Regions from separate parts of the Oceanobacillus sp. FSL W7-1293 genome, predicted to be linked through region 1. Evidence: predicted binding sites of a transcription regulator. Region 1 holds the regulator's gene; each other region holds the start of a gene.
What was found. The regulator Rex, encoded in region 1, represses fermentation and respiration genes when NADH is low (regulators of the CRP and FNR family bind a similar motif). The targets are predictions, from matches to a motif close to TTGTGAAATATTTCACAA.

Region 1 (5,352 bases):
GATTTTGCAGCTGCAACAGCCGCCGTTCCTCTTCCTCTGCTTTTTTCTCTAAATAATAATCATAGTCGCCCAGATATATTTTTACACTGCTTGCTTGCATTTCAGCAACTTGGTCCGCAATTCGATTAATAAAATAACGGTCATGGGAAACAAAAAGAATTGTTCCCGGAAAATCAATTAAAGCACTTTCTAATACTTCTTTGCTGTCGATGTCCAAATGGTTGGTCGGCTCATCAAGGATTAGTAAATTTGCTTTTTGCATTTTTAATTTTGCCAGAGCAAGCCTTGATTTTTCACCGCCGCTTAAGGCAGATACAGGTTTTAAGACATCCTCGCCAGAGAATAGAAAATTCCCGAGGATTGTACGAATATCTTTCTCATTGATTAATGGATAATCATCCCACAGCTCCTGCAGAACAGTTTTATTTGAGTGAAGGTTTGCCTGTTCCTGGTCGTAGTAGCCGATTTGAACATTTGTCCCGAGCTGGATTTCGCCTTGATTTGCCAGATACTTGCCGACAATATTTTTTAATAAGGTGGTTTTGCCGACACCGTTTGGGCCTACCAATGCGATACGGTCGCCCCGGTTAGCATGTAGCGTGATGTTTTTAAAAATCGGCTGATCCGTATCAGGATATTGAAACGTTAAATCTTTTATTTTTAATACATCATTTCCGCTCTGACGGTTCACCTGGAAAGAAATAGATGCGGAGGATTCATCCCCGGCAGGATGATCAAGACGTTCTATTTTTTCAAGTTTTTTACGTCTGCTCTGGGCACGTTTCGTCGTAGAAGCGCGTGCTAAATTACGCTGAATAAAATCTTCCATCCGTTTGATTTCTGTCTGCTGTTTTTCAAATTCTTTTTTCTCCTGCTCATAATCAAGCGCTTTTTGAGCTAAGTAGTTACTGTATGTTCCGTAGAACTTTTTAGAATGGTGTCTGGAAATTTCATAAACAATTGATACAGTTTTGTCTAAAAAGTAGCGGTCATGGGAAACAATAATGATAGCACCTGGATAGCTTACTAAATAGCCTTCGAGCCATGTAAGTGTGTCAATATCTAAGTGGTTCGTCGGTTCATCGAGAATAAGCAGCTGCGGTTTTTGCAGTAGAAGCTTCCCGAGAGCCAGTCTTGTTTTCTGTCCGCCGCTTAAATCGGTAATCAATGTATCGTAATCATAATCACCAAAGGACAACCCAGTGAGCACAGATTTTATTTCCGCTTGATACGTATATCCGCCATTCGATTGATATTCATTTTGAAGCGTATCATATCTCTCGAGCAGCTGTTGATAATCAGATGCTTCCATATTGGAGGCGTCTGCCATCTGTGCTTCCAGTTCACGTAATTTTTTCTCCATGGCAAGCAGAGGCGAAAATACATCCAGCATCTCTTGCCAGATGGTTTTTCCGGACTCTAACGTCATATGCTGTGAGAGGTAGCCGAATGTCAGGTCTTTCGGCTGGAATATCTCACCGCCGTCATAAGGCATTTCTCCTGCCATGATTTTGAGAAGTGTTGACTTTCCGGCTCCATTCCGGCCGACTATTGCAATCCGTTCATTATCTTTTATTTCCATTTTTATATTAGCGAGAATCTCTTCTGCTCCAAAGGATTTAGAGATTCCATTTAGTTGCATTAAAATCATCGTTGCCATCCTTTCTGACTCGTAAAAAAAGCTGTTCAAAAAGCACATGAAAATAAGGTGACGAGCATGTTATTGCTTATCCTGTCTTCTTGAACCATCCTGTAAAAGGAAAGTATACCTTCTATCAGTGTAACGTATCCAAATAGAAGCTACAATAAAATTATAATAAAGTTCGCTATGTTGGCTGTATTTCTGTTAAAATTATATAATAGAGTGTGTACTATTGAATAAATGCGTTATTTACAAAATAAAGAAGGCTTACAATTTAAAATATAGCAATATCCTTAGAGGGGATATGAAATAGGTTAACATGTAAGTTTTCCTATACTTAGTAACTGAAGAGAGGCCGTTTCAAATGGAACAAAATAAAATTCCGCAGGCAACAGCTAAGCGTTTGCCTTTATATTATCGATTTTTAAATAATTTATATCAGCAAGGGAAGATGCGCGTATCTTCCAAAGAGTTAAGTGAGGCAGTTAAAGTAGATTCTGCCACCATCCGCAGAGACTTTTCCTATTTTGGTGCGCTTGGGAAAAAAGGATACGGATATAATGTGGAGTATTTATTAGGGTTCTTTAAAAGTACACTGGACCAGCATGAGATAACGAATGTTGCTTTAATTGGTGTTGGAAACCTGGGAACTGCATTTTTGCATTATAACTTTTTAAAGAACAATAATATTCGTATCACGATGGCATTCGATACGGATGAATCCAAGGTAGGCACGGAAGTTGGCGGTGTTCCCGTTTATCATGTGAATGAATTAGAGGATAAAATAAGCGGAATTGAAGTTGCTATTTTAACAATACCTGCAGAAGAAGCAGATGCCGCTGCGAACCGCCTTGTGGAGCTCGGTATTAAAGGTATTCTTAATTTCACGCCGGCACGTATTACCGTTCCAAACTATATTCGCGTTCATCACATTGATTTAACAGTAGAATTGCAATCACTTGTATACTTTTTGAAGCATTATTCCTTAGAAGAGGAGTAGGGGATGCACAGAAGCTCCATAGTGTTTTCTTAACCAATCTTCTACTTTTCTAATTACAAAAAACTAGCTCTTTACAGAACTTCTAAATTTAAGAAGCTTCCTGCCTAAGAGCTAGTTTTTTATTTTTTATTCTTTACTTTAAAATAGAATCGCAGCATCCGGAAGCCGGCATAGAAGGTTAAAGCTGCAAATCCGGCGAATATAAGGGGGACTGTATCCCAGACGGATTCTCCCTTGCTGAGAACCCCGACATAAATAAATAAAACACCGAATAAAACATAAAGAATGGCTTTTACTAAATAAGGCTGATGCATGTTAACCTCCAAAGAATATGAGTTGTAATTGGTCAAGCTGTTTTTGAATTTCTTCTGGATCTAAGGAAAGTTGAGCCAGCACGACAAGGGTGTTCATCCCGGCATGTACAATGATAGGTACAAGAATTCGTTTTGTTTGTACATAAAGGAATGCAAAAACAAAGCCCATCGCAGCATATACTAGTATATGCAGAAAATCTGTATGAATCACGGCAAAAATAAGGGAAGAAATTAAAGCCGCAAAGAAAAAGTTCATTTTTTTATACAGCGAACCAAATATAATTTTCCGGAAAATGATTTCTTCTAATATAGGTGCCAAAATTGCCGGAAGAACAATAAAAATTGGCACAGCCCGTGCCATATTCATAATGCCTTGGGTATTCTCTGAACCGGGATCGATTCCAAATAGCTCCATCTCAATGGTGGCAGCCAGCCCCTGTGAAAGAAGCGCCATAATAATCCCTAGAACAGACCAGACAATAATACCGCCGACCCCGACAGCATCGGGATGAGTCCGGACCTGCATATCAGGCTTTAAGAGCCAGAGAACAATAACAAGGCCAATAGTGAAACTAAAGACAGACCAATAAATACTGGCAAGCGCAAGATTCAAACCAAATATGGATGTAATCAGCGGTGCCATAAGTAAAACAGAAAATTGCATAATGATATATGTGAGAATGACATATGTATATCTTCGAGTCATAAAAACGCTCCTTCAACTATTATCGCCATAGGATATATTCTAACACAACTGTTACTGAAAATTATAATCAAAAGTACATCAAATCATGCATGAAACATTGAAAAAGAAAATAAACAGGGGTTAAAATAGGAAAGCAGAAAGTGAAAAGTAGAAGTTATCTTCAAAAAGTAAACGAATACAAGTTTTTCTAAAAATTCCTCATCATCCTGCTTGCATTTTTTCTAAGAATTAATTATTATAATAATTGGAGTTAGCACTCAAGTGTATAGAGTGCTAATAAAAAATAAAATTATTTGGGATTAAGGAGGCAATTCTACATGATTAAACCATTAGGAGATCGTGTTGTTATCAAACTTGTTGAACAAGAAGAAACAACAGCAAGCGGAATCGTACTTCCAGACTCTGCAAAGGAAAAACCGCAAGAAGGTGAAGTAGTTGCAGTAGGATCTGGACGTGTGGAAGATGGGAAAAAAGTGGCACTGGAAGTTTCTGAAGGAGACCGCATTATTTTCTCTAAATTTGCTGGTACCGAAGTGAAATATGAAGGTACAGAATACTTAATTCTTCGTGAAAATGATGTTTTAGCGATTGTAGGCTAATCAAAAATATACGATGAATCTTTAATGAAACCGTGAATCAATTTGAAGGAGGAAGATTAACATGGCTAAAGACATTAAATTTAGTGAAGACGCACGACGCGCAATGCTGCGTGGTGTGGACACCTTAGCAGATGCAGTAAAAGTAACCTTAGGACCAAAAGGCCGCAACGTGGTTCTAGATAAAAAATTTGGTTCTCCATTAATTACAAATGATGGCGTAACCATTGCAAAAGAAATCGAATTAGAAGATGCATTTGAAAACATGGGTGCGCAGCTTGTATCCGAAGTAGCATCTAAAACAAATGACGTTGCAGGTGACGGTACAACTACAGCAACTGTACTTGCTCAAGCAATGATTCGTGAAGGACTTAAAAACGTAACTTCTGGTGCAAATCCAGTTGGCATCCGCCGCGGTATCGAAAAAGCAGTTGAGCTGGCAGTGCAAGAATTAAAAGGCATTTCTCAGCCAATCGAAAGCAAAGAAGCAATTTCTCAAATTGCAGCTGTATCTTCAGGTGACGGCGAAGTAGGCCAATTGATTGCAGAAGCAATGGAACGTGTAGGCAATGACGGTGTTATCACCATTGAAGAATCAAAAGGCTTCAACACAGAGCTTGAAGTAGTAGAAGGTATGCAATTCGATCGCGGATACTCTTCTCCTTATATGGTTACTGACCAAGATAAAATGGAAGCTGTACTAGAAGATCCATATATCTTGATTACAGATAAGAAAATTGGAAATATCCAAGAAGTACTGCCAGTGTTAGAACAAGTTGTTCAACAAGGCAAACCGCTTCTTATGATTGCAGAAGATGTTGAAGGCGAAGCACTTGCTACCTTAGTAGTAAACAAATTACGCGGTACATTCAACGCGGTAGCTGTGAAAGCTCCAGGATTCGGTGACCGCCGTAAAGCAATGCTTGAGGATATCGCTGTACTGACTGGTGCAGAAGTAATTACTGAAGACCTTGGACTGGATCTTAAATCAACAGGCATTGAGCAATTAGGACGTGCTTCTAAAGTTGTCGTAACCAAAGATGATACAACAATCGTAGAAGGCTCAGGAGACCCAGAAACAATCTCCAGCCGTG
Region 2 (5,352 bases), 1.2 Mb from region 1:
TACGACAAAAATTGTCGATGAGGAGCAGATGCATACGATTACGGCGATTGCAGGAAGCGGACCGGCATTTTTCTATTATATGGTGGAAGCAATGGAAAAAGCAGCAATCGAAGCAGGATTGGACCGGGATACGGCATTAGAGTTATTAACTCAGACAGTAATCGGCGCAGGAAAAATGCTGGAGACATCCAGCGCAGACCCGGAACAGCTCCGTGTTAATATTACCAGCCCGGCAGGAACCACAGAGGCTGGTTTAAACCAGTTAATGGCGAATGAATTTGATAAGATAATCAAAGCATGTGTCGATGGTGCACGAAACCGGTCTATCGAGATTACGAATGCTCAGAACTAATTATTTACACGCACTTTAAAAAAGAGAAGAGGGAAAGCAGATGCATACACCGGACTGCAGTTATTGCGGGAAAAGATGGAGTTATGGACAGACCTTTAAGCAGGTATTTAAGATTAAAATGATTTGTCCGCACTGCGGCAAAGAAAATTATTATAATGCAAGTAAAAAAGGCGGCTGGCTCCCTTTATTAGCCATTCCTATTCTGTTAGGGCTGGCCTTTCTGCTAAGGCTGTCTTCTGTAGAAATTATTCTCATGGGCTGTTTGCTGATGATTCTTCACGTCCTGTCGATTCCTTATCGGACGAGATTGCAGAAGGCAGGGAAAAAATAAAGTGAAACACGATGCTTCCCAAAATAGATAAGGTTTAGTATAATACGATTGTTCGTTTATTTTTGGATGAGCGGATAATGAAGCATAATTCGGCGATTTTCATTGCTTGATTATGTCTAAAGCCCCCGTAGCTCAGGGGATAGAGCATTGGTTTCCTAAACCATGTGCCGCAGGTTCGAATCCTGCCGGGGGCGTAATGTTTTGTTATACAGAGGTTGATGTTTTCCAGTTACATTACTGGGCATGGTTTCTCCTTGAAAATTATATAAACTGGCAGACGTCATTTTTCGATTTCTTGTTTGTTTTATGACAAGATTTCCGAAGGGTGTCGTTTTTTTATAAAGAAGACAATTATTGATGTTTTTTTAGACGATAATAATGGATGGAGCCGCTCCTAAAAAGAAGCGGCTCCATCCATCTCATCTATATAAAGGGCAGGATACAGCAATGGATTCCTTATCGCTATATCACTTTCACCCGATTCAAAATATCTTCGGCGTTTTTCACCCGTTCCTCTGTCGGTGGTTCTACACCTTCCAGCGGATAGTCCAAACCAAGATTTTCCCATTTATAGACACCTAATTTATGATACGGCAGCACTTCTATTTTTTCGACATTATTTAACGTTGCAATAAAATTGGAGAGCTGCTGTAAATGTGCATCGTTATCGCTGCCGCCGGGAACAAGTACATGACGGACCCAGACAGGCACTTTCTTCTCGTCTAAATAGCGGGCCATGTCGAGAATATGTTCATTGGACAGACCGGTGAGCTCTTTATGCGCTGCAGCGTTGATATGCTTTAAATCAAGTAAAACCAAATCAGTTAATTCCAGTACTTTATCTAAATTTTTTATAAAGTGAGGAGAGCGGTTAAAGCATCCGGCAGAAGTATCAATGGTTATGTGTACTCCTAATTTTTTCAGTTCGGTGAACAATTCCAGTAAAAATTCAACCTGAAGTAAAGGCTCCCCGCCGCTGACAGTCACTCCTCCATTGGTAGATTGGAAGAATGGGAGATAGCCCTTAATATCCTTCACCAGCTCTTGTACAGACATTTTCTTTCCTGCCCCCATGTTCCACGTATCCGGATTATGACAAAATTGACAGCGTAATAAACAGCCTTGGGTAAAGATAACATAGCGTAATCCAGGTCCGTCTACAGTTCCACACGTTTCAATTGAATGAATTCTTCCTTCTTTCATGATACTTTTCCCCCTCACTTCATATGCTGAAAATAATTCAGCATCAAGCGCTCAAGTTGTTTAATGAGCGCTTGATATTCACTTCTTACAGAATGGCCTTACAAGCTTTCATGGAAGGTCCGGTTAATGACATCGATTTGCTGTTCTCTTGTCAGCTTAATAAAGTTTACTGCGTATCCAGAGACGCGGATGGTCAGCTGCGGGTATTCTTCCGGATGCTCCATTGCATCTAATAAGGTTTCCCGGTCAAAGACATTGATGTTTAGGTGATGTCCTTTTTTTGCTGCGTAGCCATCGAGGATACCGGCTAAGTTTGTTTTTCTTGTTTCTTCATCTTTTCCTAACGCTTTTGGTACGATGGAGAAGGTGTTAGAGATACCATCCAGTGCGTATTTATATGGCAATTTAGCAACGGAGCTTAAAGAAGCTAATGAGCCATTTTTATCGCGTCCGTGTAATGGGTTTGCTCCTGGTGCAAAAGGTTCTCCAGCTTTTCGTCCATCTGGTGTATTTCCTGTTTTCTTCCCGTAAACCACATTGGAAGTAATCGTCAGGATAGACTGTGTTGGTGTAGCATTGCGATACATATGATGTTTCTTAATTTTATTCATAAAGTCTTTTACGAGATTCACAGCAATCTCATCTGCGCGATCATCGTTATTGCCGTATTTTGGATAGTCGCCTTCTATTTCATAATCAACGACAAGTCCGTCTTCATCACGAATCGTTTTTACCTTCGCATATTTAATGGCGCTTAAGGAATCGACAATCACGGATAGTCCTGCTACACCGCAAGCCATGGTCCGTAATACTTCCCGGTCATGCAGCGCCATTTCCAGACGCTCATAGCTGTATTTATCATGCATATAATGGATAATGTTTAATGCGTTGACATATAAACCAGATAACCAATCTAGGAGGTTATCATATTTCTCCGTTACTTCGTCGTAATCAAGATATTCTGAGGTGATTGGTGCATAGTTTGGAGCTACCTGCATTTTTAGATTTTCATCTACACCGCCATTGATTGCATATAGAAGTGCTTTGGCCAGGTTTGCCCGTGCACCGAAGAACTGCATTTGTTTACCGATGCGCATTGCAGATACACAGCAGGCAATTCCATAATCATCTCCGTAAGTCGGGCGCATGATATCATCGTTTTCGTATTGAATTGAGCTTGATTTAATGGACATCTTCGCACAATATTTTTTATAGTTTTCCGGCAGTTTGGCAGACCAAAGTACGGTTAAGTTTGGCTCTGGCGCCGGTCCTAAGTTATCTAATGTGTGCAGAAAACGATATGAGCTCTTTGTTACAAGCGGACGTCCATCTTCCGCTATTCCTGCCAATGATTCTGTTACCCAAGTTGGGTCTCCACTAAATAATTCGTTATAATCTGGTGTTCTTGCGAATTTTACGAGACGCAGCTTCATTACAAAATGATCGACAAGTTCTTGCGCTTCTTCCTCTGTCATAACCCCATTTTCAATATCTCTCTCTATATAAATATCTAAGAATGTAGAAACACGGCCAAGACTCATAGCAGCCCCGTTTTGCTCTTTAATTGCAGCTAAATAGGCTAAATAGAGCCATTGGAAGGCTTCCTGTGCAGTTGTTGCCGGCTTGGAAATGTCAAATTCATATTTTTCTCCGAGCTTTTTCAAATCCATTAAGGAACGAATCTGTTCCGAGGTTTCTTCCCGGTCGCGGATAACATCATCCGTCATCGTTCCGTTACCAATCAGCTGCAGGTCTTTTTTCTTTTCTTCAATTAAACGGTCTACTCCATACAGGGCAACACGGCGGTAATCTCCGATAATACGTCCGCGGCCATATGCATCTGGAAGCCCGGTGATGATTCCTGCTTTTCTTGCTTTTAAGATTTCGGGTGTATAGGCATCAAAGACGCCTTGGTTATGCGTTTTCCGGTGTTCTGTAAAGGTATGGACAACGTCATCATCTACTTTGTAGCCATAGGATTCTGCAGCAGCTACGGCCATACGGATACCTCCAAATGGCATTAAAGCACGTTTGAAAGGCTCATCTGTTTGCACGCCGACGATTTTTTCCAAGGGCTTATTTAAATAACCAGCGCCATGAGAGGTGATTGTGGATACAATTTTGGTATCTAAATCATATACGCCGCCATTTTCCCGTTCTTCTTTGGTCAATTGCATGACTTGCTTCCACAGATCTTTGGTTGCCTGGGTTGCACCTGTTAAGAAGGATTCATTTCCTTCATATAAATGATAATTCTGTAAAATAAAATCACGAACATCAATTTCTTTCTGCCAGTTACCATCAATGAAACCATCCCAAGGGACTCTTTTTACCATTTCATCTGCTACTTTCATAACAAAAACCCTCCTCTTAATTAATTGTGAATAAATTCACAATAACCTCTATTTTTATTATAACGGTTTCAGAAAATAAAACAAGTGAAATACTTCACAAATAAAGAAAGTTCTTAAAATGTTCAAATTTAAAGCTTGGGAAATAAGCGGATTTTATAAAATAGTAACATTCGTTCCAAGCCTTTTTTAATAAATACCTGGTTTTGGATTGGGGGGACGGAGCAAGTGTATTGTTTTCTGCTATATATTTGCTTAAAATAAATACATTACGGTTTTTAGAAGGAAGGTTTCTTTTTTGTATGTAATAATTGTTCTGGGAATAATTGCAGGAATGATGATTCCGCTGCAGACAGCAGTAAATAATCGGCTGACTTTGTTTACCAAAGCGGTGTTGCCGACCTCCTTTTATTCCTTTTTATCTGGAAGTATTATTTTATTCTTCATTAATCTTATGATAGACCCTGGCAAATTTACAGTATCATTTTTTGCAGATCAATCCTTTTCTTATGTCTGGTTTACCGGCGGTGTGCTTGGAGTAATTTTTCTTACAGGGAATATTATTTTACTGCCCAAAATTGGTGCAGCATTAACGGTTATTGTTACCGTAACAGGACAGATGGTGATTGGTATTTTGATCGATACCTTTGGCTGGTTCGGTGCAGAGGTAAAGCCGTTGCATTTTATGCATATCGTTGGTGTTCTTCTCTTAATTGCCGGAATTGTATATATGAATGCGAAAAAAAATCCCGGCGTTTCGCAGACTCATTCCCGTTTGTGGGTACTGTTCGGGATATGTACAGGAATGATGCCGCCGCTGCAGACAGCAATCAATAGCGCCTTGCGTTATGAAGTAGATTCCTTTATTTATGCTGCTTTTATTTCATTTATTGTAGGAACCGCTGTGTTATTTATTCTGTCGATGATGGTGAATAAAGGAGTAAAGTTAACACGTATTTCTGGAGATTTTAAATTAAAGCCTTGGCATTTTGCCGGGGGTGCACTCGGCGCAGCATATATCGCATCAAATATCAGTTTAATGCCTTATCTGGGTGTTACATTAACGATGATGGCTGCTATTTTAGGACAAATTATCATGGGGCTGTTAATTGATC
Region 3 (5,352 bases), 220 kb from region 1:
AACCAATGGAACGTCCAGAGCCATTCATTAAGGCAATGGAAGCAGGGAGTGCCCAGATTTGATCCCAGCCGAGCATCGCGGATAAAGTAAACATCATCAGGAATCCGGCACTTGCAGCACTGGCTAGCCAAGTGAAAAGGCCGAATACAATAGCAAGGCCGATGAATAATTCAATGAAAGTCATAACCTTCTGCATAAAGATAGCGACTTCCGGTGTTGGCAGCATAATCTGCATAAACCATTCAAAAATACCCGGCATATCACTTAAAATAGGAGTAGCCCATTCTGCACCGCCATCTACCGCTTCACTTGCGCTGCTGGTGGTTGTTTGCAGCCATTCAAACGGCATGTTCACGCTATTTCCGGTCAGCCAGGAATCTTCTCCGAGTCCCTGAAATAATCGTGAAATACCTGCAGAACCCGAGGTGACTTCACTCCAAACAGATTCTCCCCAAATTTTAGAGGCTGCTTCATCGAGCCAAAAACCGCCGACAAATAATCGCAATGGCAAGCTCCACAAAACATTTCCATATCTGGTAATTGTATCTCTGAAAATATTGCGCTTATCCTTTGTTTGGAAAAATTCATGCATAATATAATGAAACATATAATAGCCGCTTCGTATCCCGAAGAAATAATAAAGATTAACCAAGTGCTTCATCAGATTAGCCAGCCAGCCGCTTAAACGCAGCCCCATTAAATTCGCAACACCATATCTGGCTCCGATGGAAACCATCGTGCCATGGTATTTCCCTTCAAACGCTTCTTTTTGCCCGTTATCGATTTCCGCAATAATGGATTTAGCTGCTGTCACACCAGTTTGTTCGGCCGCTTCGACAATTTGCGGTGTCGGCTTGCCTTCCTCTTCTTCAAAATAGGCTAAGTCGCCAATAACATAGACGTTCTCTAAGTTTTCTGCTTCCATATATTCATTCACTTTTAGTCGTCCTGCTCTGGCAGTCGGGATGCCGTAATCCTCTGTATCCGAATTTGCCTTGACCCCGGCTGTCCAAATCAATGTGTGTGTGGAAAGTGTTTCCCCTGATTTAAATACGACGCTGTCCTCTTTTACTTCAACGATTGGTGAGTTTTTAAGCAAGGTAACGCCTTTTTTATTTAAATACTTTTCAGCTTTATCCGCACTTTTCCGGTCCAGCATATTTAAAATAGAGGAGGCTGCTTCGACTACATACAGCTGAATTTCTTCTTCGTCCAGTTTATTTTCCTTTGCTAAACGGTATTTCCACTCGATAAGCTCTCCAATCATTTCAATACCGGTAAAGCCGGAACCGCAAACTGTAAAGGTGAGCATGGCACGGCGTTTTTCCGGGTCATGTTCTAATGCTGCCTGTTTGACGACATCCTCTAAATGATGCCGGATGCGAATGGCGTCCTCCCAGGACCAGAGGGTAAAGCCCTTCTCTTTTACACCTGGTGTACCAAAGTCGTTTGCTTCGCCGCCCATCCCGAGAATAAGGTAGTCATAAGCGAATTCACCGTGTTCCGTGGTGACGGTCTTCGCATCATGATCGACGTTGGTAACATTGTCTGTGACGAGTTTCACTTTGGTACGGTTAAATAATTTTCGTAAATCAAATTGAATAGCAGATGGTTCTACACGGTGTGCAGCTACTTCGTGTAATTCTGTCATCATGGTGTGGTAGGAATGTCGATCTATCAGAGTAATAGAAACAGAATCATCACGTTTGTATTTTTTGGCCAGCTTCTTAGCTGCATGCACTCCTGCGTAGCCAGCGCCAATAATAACAATATTTTTCTCCGCCATTGTATTCACTCCTTTGTAATCAAAATAGATAATATTAACTTTGTGAACCGTTGAACAATTTCATTCTAACATATTCATAAAAAAAGTCTATAGGTTTGATAAATAGTTCACAAATTAAAGATAAAATATCAAATAATCAGGTGTGTCATTTTCATGACAAAATCATTGATAATCATAGATTTGTTTGTGGTTTTTATAGACATCATACGAAATAAATTATACAATAAACATGTAATATTTGTGAAATTATTCACAATTAAAATTGTGTAAATAATTGTGAATTAAATCACATGAAAATAATTATTATGGTGTTTATTAACATTCACAAGGGCGAGGGAGGTATGAAAATGAAGAAACAAATTGGTATCTCACTGATGCTGCTGATGCTGATTATTGCAGGCTGTTCTAAAAATGCCGATTCATCAAGCGATGCGTCATCATTAACCAGCAATCCATATAGTGAGACAGAATTTTTACTGGGAACAGTTATCACGATAAAGGTGTATGACGAGGATAAAGAGCCGGTGTTAGATAAGGTGTTTGACCGAATTGAAGTATTGGAACAGCAAATGACTGCCAATGAAGCTGGGTCGGAAGTGGCTGAAATCAATGAACAGGCCGGAAAAGACCCTGTCGAGGTGTCAGAGGATGTATGGCAGGTGATTAAGCAAGGAAAGGATTACAGTGAATTGGCAGAGGGTTCCTTTGATATTGCTGTCGGTCCATTAACCAGCCTTTGGAATATCGGGATGGATGATGCAAGAAAACCGTTGCAGGAGGAAATTGATGACATACTGCCGTTGATTGATTATGAAAAAATAGAACTCGATGAAGCAGAGCAAAGCGTGATGCTGACAGAACCCAGTATGCGGTTAGACCTGGGAGCAATTGCGAAAGGTTATATTGCTGATGAAGTAGTAGAACTGTTAGAGGAGGAAGGGGTCACCACTGCTGTGGTTGATTTAGGAGGCAATATATATGTCATGGGAAATCAGACCTCAGGCGACCCTTGGGTCGTCGGTGTCCAAAATCCATTCTTGCCGATGGGAGAAACTGTTGGCAGATTGACTGCTTCGAATCAGTCTATTGTCACTTCCGGTATTTATGAACGTTTTTTAGAAGTGGAGGGAGAAATCTATCATCATTTATTAAATCCGCAGACCGGCTATCCGTTTGAAGGAGAGCTGGCCAGTGTTTCTGTTATCAGTGAGCTTTCGATTGACGGGGATGCACTTTCTACACTGCTATTTTCAAAAGGATTAGAGGAGGGCTTAGAATTTATTCAGAATAGGCAGGATGCAGAAGCTATCTTTGTGACAAAGGACAAAAATGTTTATATCACTGATGGATTAGCCGGCAATTTTGAACTGACAGATGAGGAATTTACGTTAATAGAATAGGTGAGGGGAGCGGGCTATGATGACATTGCCTACGTTTTTAAAGCTGGTAGAAATTCGCACCAAATTAGCTAGTTTATTTCCGTTTTTAATTGGACTATTATTTGTTATCTATCGTTATGACATGTTTGAACCGCTAAATACAGCTATTTTCTTTAGTGCCATGCTGCTGTTTGATTTAACCACTACGGCAATTAATAATTATATGGATTATAAGAAGGCGCTAAGTGAGGACTACCGCAGAGAATCTAATATTATCGGACAGGAGAATATCCCTGAAAAGAGAGTTGTGGCAACGATTATTACCATGCTGGCGATAGCCTCTTTCTTAGGGATTTGGCTGGTATTTCGTACGGATTTATTTGTATTGGTTATTGGCATGCTTTGTTTCGCCATTGGTATCTTTTATACATTCGGACCGATCCCGCTATCCCGTATGCCGCTTGGCGAGGTGTTTTCCGGTGTGACGATGGGATTTGGCATTACGTTTCTAGCTATCTATGTCAATGCCGCTAATCAGGGAATAGCCCATTTAGGCTGGACCGGACGCATGATTACGTTTGAAATGGATGTCCTGCTGCTGCTGGAGATTTTCCTGGTCTCGCTCCCCTGTATACTGACCATTGCGAATATCATGCTGGCAAATAATATCTGCGATCTGGAAGAGGATATTGCCAATAAACGTTTTACCCTTCCTTATTATATCGGCAGAAAGCATGCTTTGTTATTATTCCATCTGCTCTATGTACTCACATTTGCAGCGATTGTAACCGCTGTGCTGCTTCAGGTGCTGCCTGTCTATGCCTTGCTTGTATGCCTGGTGCTGATTCCAATCACGAAAAGCATCAGACGGTTTAGACAAAAGCAGAGTAAGCTGGAAACTTTTCCATTATCTTTGAAAAATATGATGCTCGTAAATGGGACCATGGCAATTACCTTGCTTGTCTCCGTCATTTTGTAATCTTAGAGAGAGGGGTGGAGAAATGTCAACGCCTTGTGTCAACGTAGAAAATGTCTTTTTTCATTATAACTTGCAAAAGCAGGAGGAAACGATAGCAGACCTTTCCTTTACCGCAGAGCGAGGAGAGTGGCTGGCTGTTGTCGGACATAATGGTTCGGGAAAATCAACCTTAGCCAGTTTGCTGGTCGGTCTGCGCACACCATCCTCAGGAAGCATTTATATTAATGGAATCGAGCTGACAGAGGAATCTAAATGGGAGATTCGCAGCCATATCGGATTAGTATTTCAAAACCCGGAAAATCAATTTATTGGAACAACTGTTAAAGACGATGTAGCCTTCGCTTTGGAAAATCAACATATGTCCTATGATGACATGAAACAGCGGGTAGAACATGCGTTAGAAATGGTTGGAATGAGCCGCTATGCAGATTACGACCCTTCCCGCTTATCCGGAGGGCAAAAGCAGCGCGTCGCTATTGCCGGACTTTTAGCGTTACAGCCTGCCATTATTGTATTAGACGAAGCCATGGTGATGCTTGACCCGAAAAGCAGACAGGAATTCATGCATTTTTTACATGACTTGCGAAAACAGCAGCAGCTGACTATTATTTCGATAACCCATGATATGAATGAAGCAGAAGCCGCGGATAGAATGCTGGTTTTAAAGAAAGGCAGAGTGAGGGAAATAGACAGACCTGCCCAAATTTTTCAAAGAGAGGATTGGCTGGATGTTCCCTTTATAGAAGCATTGAGAAGAAAATTAAAAGAACGGGGCAGTGCCGTACCAGACCAATATATGACAGAGCAGGAAATGGTGCGATGGCTATGCAGATAAATCTAGAGGAAGTAACCGCAGATTACCAAGCAGGGCCGATTCGCAGCCCGGAAATATTAAAGTCGATTAGTACAACGATAAAGTCAGGCTCCTTTACAGCTGTGGTCGGCCAGACCGGTTCCGGAAAATCAAGCTTATTGAAGCTGATGAATGGATTGCTCCTTCCGAAAAAAGGGGAGGTAGCTGTCGGCGAAATAATAATTACGCTGGAAAATGCGAAGCAATCCGTAAAAGAAGCACGCCGAAAAGTGGGGATGGTTTTTCAATTCCCAGAATCCCAGCTGTTTGCAGAAACGGTGGAAAAAGATATTATGTTTGGACCGATGAATTTTGGAGTGCCTGAAGCAGAGGCGAAGGAGATTGCTCTAGAGGT
Region 4 (5,352 bases), 2.0 Mb from region 1:
CATACACCGTTGCAATATATTCTGTCTCGCCATTTATCTGGATTCGTTTTACAGGTACGGTACGAGGAAGTACTTTCTTTGTCTCTGCATCAAAGTACGGCATATCTACAGAAACGACTTCATCCTCCCTGTCAAGAAAACTTAAAACCGGCTCAATTTTTTCGTTGGTTCTTTCATCAAATAGTTTTAAATTCCAGTTTCCTTTTTCGTCCCAGCGAGATCCCATCGTGCCATGCGGGATGGAAAAATCCCCGGTAAGGTCGTTGTACATCGCTGGTTTCCATTCATTGTTCTCTGATTCTATTCCAAGGTCTTTTGCATGTAAAAAGCGATCCGCTGTGAACCTCCCATTTTCCTTTTTCAAACGTACGGAAAATGGAAAATCTGTATATTGCTTCGCGTAGTCTTCAAAATAAGGCGTTTTATTTTTATCATAAAATTCATTTAAAATAACATGCCCCATCGCCATTGCAACTGCGCCATCCGTGCCTTGTTTTACCGACAGCCAGTCATCCGAGAATTTAGTGGATTCTGCATAATCCGGACTTACCGAGATGACTTTGGTGCCTTTATACCTTGCTTCCACTAAAAAGTGCGCATCAGGTGTACGAGTTAATGGAACATTCGAACCCCAGGTAATAATATAGCTTGAATTAAACCAGTCAGAGCTTTCCGGCACATCTGTCTGGTCTCCCCAAATCTGTGGAGAAGCTGGCGGTAAGTCTGCATACCAATCATAGAAACTCAGCATTTGACCGCCGAGAAGGTGCATGAAACGGCTGCCTGATGCATAACTGATCATGGACATGGCAGGAATAGGAGAAAATCCAACATTTCGATCCGGTCCATATTTGATGACAGTATACAGACAGGAGGCTGCAACCAGTTTGTTTACCTCTCCCCAATCTGCACGTGCGAGGCCGCCTTTTCCTCTTGCTTGTTTATAAGATGCCGCCTTTTCTTTATCTTCTACAATGCTTTTCCAAGCTTCTAATGGATTATCATGCGTTTGTAATGCCTCTCTCCATAGCGTGAGTAATTTTTTTCTTACATAAGGATATTTCACACGTAAAGGGCTATAAATGTACCACGAAAAACTGGCTCCTCTAGGGCAGCCGCGAGGTTCAAATTCTGGCATATCCGGACCAGTTGTCGGATAATCCAACGCTTGCCCTTCCCATGTCACGATGCCGTCTTTTACATAGATGTTCCAGCTGCATGATCCTGTGCAGTTAACCCCATGGGTAGAACGAATAACGGTGTCATGCTGCCACCTTCTTCTATAAACATTTTCCCAATCACGGTTTCCTTCTTGCAGTTGACTATGGTTATTGGAATATTTCTCTTTCGGCTTTAAGTAATTCAATCTTTGCCAAAGCGGAGATGGTTTCTTCGCCATCTAAATCCCTCCTAATGGAATTGCTAATCAATCTATGACCTATTAAATCATTTCTTATTTCTGTCCGTTGTGAAAAACATCACACGTAGGCCAGAAATTAAAAATGCAGTCAAATGGATAGCATTTTGCTTGCCGCCAGGCGCTTGAAAAAGTCTGCTATTACTGCCCAAATGAAGCTCCAGCAAAAAATCTTCTTTCTGTCTTCAAAAAAATGACACAAATCATGTGATTTATTTCACTACGTATTTGTTAAAGAAAGATTAAAATTTTCAACGTAATCAAATGAATGGAATTGGAAGCATCGAAAAAACAAATGAAAGAATTACCTCGTCATGGAAGGAGAATAAAAATGAAAAAACCTGGATTACAATTAATCTTGCAGACTTCAAATCTATTTATAGGATTTATGGTGTGGGTACTGATTTCATCGCTCATGCCATACATTACAATGGATATTTCATTAACATCCGGCCAAGCATCTATTATTACGGCCATCCCTGTTATTTTGGGATCTTTACTGCGTATTCCAATTGGTTTTTATGCCGATCGTTTTGGGGCACGAATTATTTTTCTCATTAGCTTTTTGATTTTACTATTCCCTGTTTTCTTCTTGAGCATTGCCGACTCTTTCGCAGATTTGGTCATTGGCGGCTTACTATTGGGGATAGGCGGAGCGGTATTCTCCATCGGAGTAACATCCCTTCCAAAATATTATCCAAAGGAAAAACATGGGTTTATCAATGGCGTATATGGGATTGGTAACGTTGGTACAGCAATTACATCCTTTGGCGCACCTGTACTCGCTGGAGCAATTGGATGGCAAGGAACCATACGTATCTTTTTGATTATCTTACTTTTATTTGCCGCACTTGTTTTTATCCTTGGTGACCGTTCAGAAGAAAAAGTGAAGAAATCGATGGCGGAACAAATTAAAGGTGTATATAAAAATACAACCTTATGGTTCCTAAGCCTATTTTATTTCATTACATTTGGTGCTTTTGTTGCTTTCACCATGTTTCTGCCAAGCTTTTTAGTAGATAACTTCAGTTTAGAACCGGTAGACGCTGGCGTTCGAACTGCTATCTTTATTGTGATTGCTACAGCATTAAGACCAATTGGGGGTTTATTGGCTGATAAATTCAATGCTTTCATTATTTTAATGTTTGTATTCATTGGGGTAGCCTTCTCAGGCATCCTATTATCCTTCTCACCAGGCATCACATGGTATACCGTTGGGGCATTGGCCGTTGCGGTAACCGTAGGGATTGGAAATGGGACTGTCTTTAAGTTAGTTCCCTTATATTTTTCCAAGCAAGCTGGAATCGTCAATGGGATTGTTTCTGCGATGGGTGGATTAGGCGGTTTCTTCCCTCCATTACTATTAACTGGTGTAGCTAATCTCACTGGACATCATGCGATTGCATTTATGTTAATGTCTGAATTTGCTATCGTCAGCTTTATCATCGTTATATTTATGTATTATCAAGATCGGGTAAGTGTGGAAGGAAAAATCATTGAAGGCGTTGCGGAGGGCATGATGATAACGAATAAAAATAAAGTCATTCAGCATATCAATCCTGCTTTCACAAGAATTACTGGCTACCATCAAGAAGAAGTCATTGGCAAAACCCCTAAGGTGATTAGTTCTGGAAAGCATGATAAAGCATTTTATAAAGACATGTGGGAATCCATTAATAACAAAGGATTCTGGCAAGGAGAAATCCAAAATCAGCGAAAAAATGGAGAAGTATATAAAGAGCTGCTTACCATCAGTCCTGTTAAAAATAATGTTGGTGAAATAATACAGTATGTCGGCGTGTTTAATGATATTTCTAATATGAAGCAATCTTCTATAAGCTGAAAAAATCCCTTGGTTTCCTGTTCAATCATGAAAACCAAGGGATTTTTTCCGTCTATTCTCATTGCCCTTTTTCCAATACCCTCTTCCCAACAAGAACCGAATGCACGCAATCTCCAGTCTTTGCAAAATAAATCCGCTCTCCGGTTTCCGCGATAAAACCATTTTCAGATAGCGGGTAAAAGCATGTGATTTGTTCATTCCGATTCAAATAAAGCAAATCATCCTGTATCGAAACGGAAGCTTTATCCCCTTCTCCTGATTGATACCCGCCGGAAAACAGGCTTAAATTCAATGTTTTTCCGGATAACACATCATCTTTCTTGAAAGGATTCTCCGCTGATATCCCTAAAAGAATATGTAGTGCAGAAACCAATATCTTTTCAGCCGGTACATCTGCCATATTGATTAAAATGGAAGCAGCTATTCCTTTTTCCTTAATGATTTGAAAGTTGGAGGAAACTCCCTTTATGCTGCCGCCATGTCCAAATCGGGTGTGTCCCCCAATCGGATTTATTTCTATCCCAAAGCCGTAATCACCGGCATTTGGCAATGAATAAGCGGAGGAGGTCATTTTTTCAATTTTCCCCTCTGAAATAAGTTGCTTGTCTTGAATCCTGCCACTTAACCGAAGCAGTTCTGCATACTTCATTACATCGCCAGCCGAAGCCTTCCAGGAGCCGTTCGTGTAAATAGCCCCAACATCCCACCAGGCTGGCGAATGAAAAATACCCGACTGCTTTTCTTGATAGGCATATAATTCCGTTACATTTTCTTTGTTAATAATGGATTCAGTCAGAAAAAAGGAGTTCTTTAGCCGCAGCGGGGAAAATAATTTTCTCTCCACATAATCGATAAACGTCATTCCGCTCGCCAATTCAATAATTTTTTGCAGCATCCCATATCCTTCATTAGAGTAATTGAACACCGTTCCTGGAGGACCTGACAATGCAAAGTCCATCCTGCTTATTTGTTCAATCAATTCATTCGCAGTTTGAATGGCAGAGTTATCCTCCCCCTGCCATTTTCCAAATAAAAAATCGCCATCCGGATCCTTCCTAATGCTTTTCATGCGGGCGTGATGAATAGAGGGCAATCCCGGTAAACCGCTGGTATGGGACATAAGATGCCTAATCTCCAGCTGTTTCAAGTAATCCTCTCTTGGCAATTTCAAATTGGGAAGCCATTCGGTTACTTTATCACTGCTATGCAGCCGGCCTTCTTCCTCCAGCTTCATAACCATCAGACATGTCAGGGATTTGGTGATGGAAGCCAGGCCGAATATTGTATCCTTTGTAATAGGAAGCCTTTCTTTCATGTTTCTGTATCCATAATATTTTTCATAAATGCTGTTGCCGTGTTGGTAAATAGTTAGTGCCATGCCGGGGATTTTTAGCTCTTCACAGGTTTGATTGATTTCATTATTCAATTTTTCTTGTGTAGATTTGGATAACATGATTTGAACCTCCCTCTATATAAAAACACCCCAAACGTCAGTTGCTTGCTCTCACATTTGGGGTGTTGTATCTAAACTGAATCCTTTTGTCATTAATACAGGTATTTCTAAATGCTAAAAACTTATTCAAACAGGACACTGACAGAAGCATTGTTATGAACTCTCAGCACGGCATCAGCTAATAACGGCGCAATGGTCAAGGATGTGATTTTATTAATTTGTTTCTCCTCTGGCAGATAAATCGAATTGGTAATCACTAATTCCTTGATAATGGAGGATTTAATCCGCTCCACTGCCGGCCCGGATAAAACAGGATGTGTACAGCAAGCATATATTTCTTCCGCTCCTCTATCAACCAGCGCATCAGCAGCCGATATAAGTGTTCCGGCAGTATCAATCAAATCATCGATAAGGATGACCTTTTTCCCTGCCACATCGCCAATCACATTCATTACCTGTGATACATTCGGTTTGGGACGCCGTTTATCTATGAGCGCAATAGGCGCGTCTAATATCGTTGCCATCTTCCTGGCGCGACCTACGCCCCCATTATCCGGCGCAACAACAATAACCTCTTCCGTCGGTAATTTCTTTTTAAAATACTCCGCTAATACAGGTACTCCCATAAGCTGGTCTACC

Region 2: pflB (formate C-acetyltransferase) is a predicted target of Rex. The motif match lies at 4,265-4,282, and genes of this name have one in related genera.
Region 3: MKY65_RS07200 (FAD:protein FMN transferase) is a predicted target of Rex. The motif match lies at 2,025-2,042, and genes of this name have one in related genera.
Region 4: MKY65_RS19845 (nitrate reductase subunit alpha) is a predicted target of Rex. The motif match lies at 1,467-1,484, and genes of this name have one in related genera.

The regions. Positions count from the first base shown of each region.
Region 1 covers NZ_CP150212.1:1,209,542-1,214,893, forward strand. Annotated here, with positions in the region: gene MKY65_RS06050 (ABC-F family ATP-binding cassette domain-containing protein) at 1-1,651, opposite strand, end outside; gene MKY65_RS06055 (redox-sensing transcriptional repressor Rex) at 2,007-2,642, shown strand; gene MKY65_RS06060 (DUF4305 domain-containing protein) at 2,762-2,956, opposite strand; gene MKY65_RS06065 (type II CAAX endopeptidase family protein) at 2,958-3,662, opposite strand; gene groES (co-chaperone GroES) at 3,980-4,261, shown strand; gene groL (chaperonin GroEL) at 4,323-5,352, shown strand, end outside.
Region 2 covers NZ_CP150212.1:17,846-23,197, forward strand. Annotated here, with positions in the region: gene proC (pyrroline-5-carboxylate reductase) at 1-352, shown strand, start outside; gene MKY65_RS00075 (TIGR04104 family putative zinc finger protein) at 393-683, shown strand; tRNA gene MKY65_RS00080 (tRNA-Arg) at 805-877, shown strand; gene pflA (pyruvate formate-lyase-activating protein) at 1,146-1,886, opposite strand; gene pflB (formate C-acetyltransferase) at 1,985-4,240, opposite strand; gene MKY65_RS00095 (DMT family transporter) at 4,536-5,352, shown strand, end outside.
Region 3 covers NZ_CP150212.1:1,430,529-1,435,880, forward strand. Annotated here, with positions in the region: gene MKY65_RS07195 (FAD-dependent oxidoreductase) at 1-1,786, opposite strand, end outside; gene MKY65_RS07200 (FAD:protein FMN transferase) at 2,134-3,186, shown strand; gene menA (1,4-dihydroxy-2-naphthoate polyprenyltransferase) at 3,206-4,144, shown strand; gene MKY65_RS07210 (energy-coupling factor transporter ATPase) at 4,167-4,979, shown strand; gene MKY65_RS07215 (energy-coupling factor transporter ATPase) at 4,964-5,352, shown strand, end outside.
Region 4 covers NZ_CP150212.1:4,078,022-4,083,373, forward strand. Annotated here, with positions in the region: gene MKY65_RS19845 (nitrate reductase subunit alpha) at 1-1,399, opposite strand, end outside; gene MKY65_RS19850 (MFS transporter) at 1,749-3,260, shown strand; gene MKY65_RS19855 (serine hydrolase domain-containing protein) at 3,319-4,713, opposite strand; gene MKY65_RS19860 (ribose-phosphate diphosphokinase) at 4,836-5,352, opposite strand, start outside.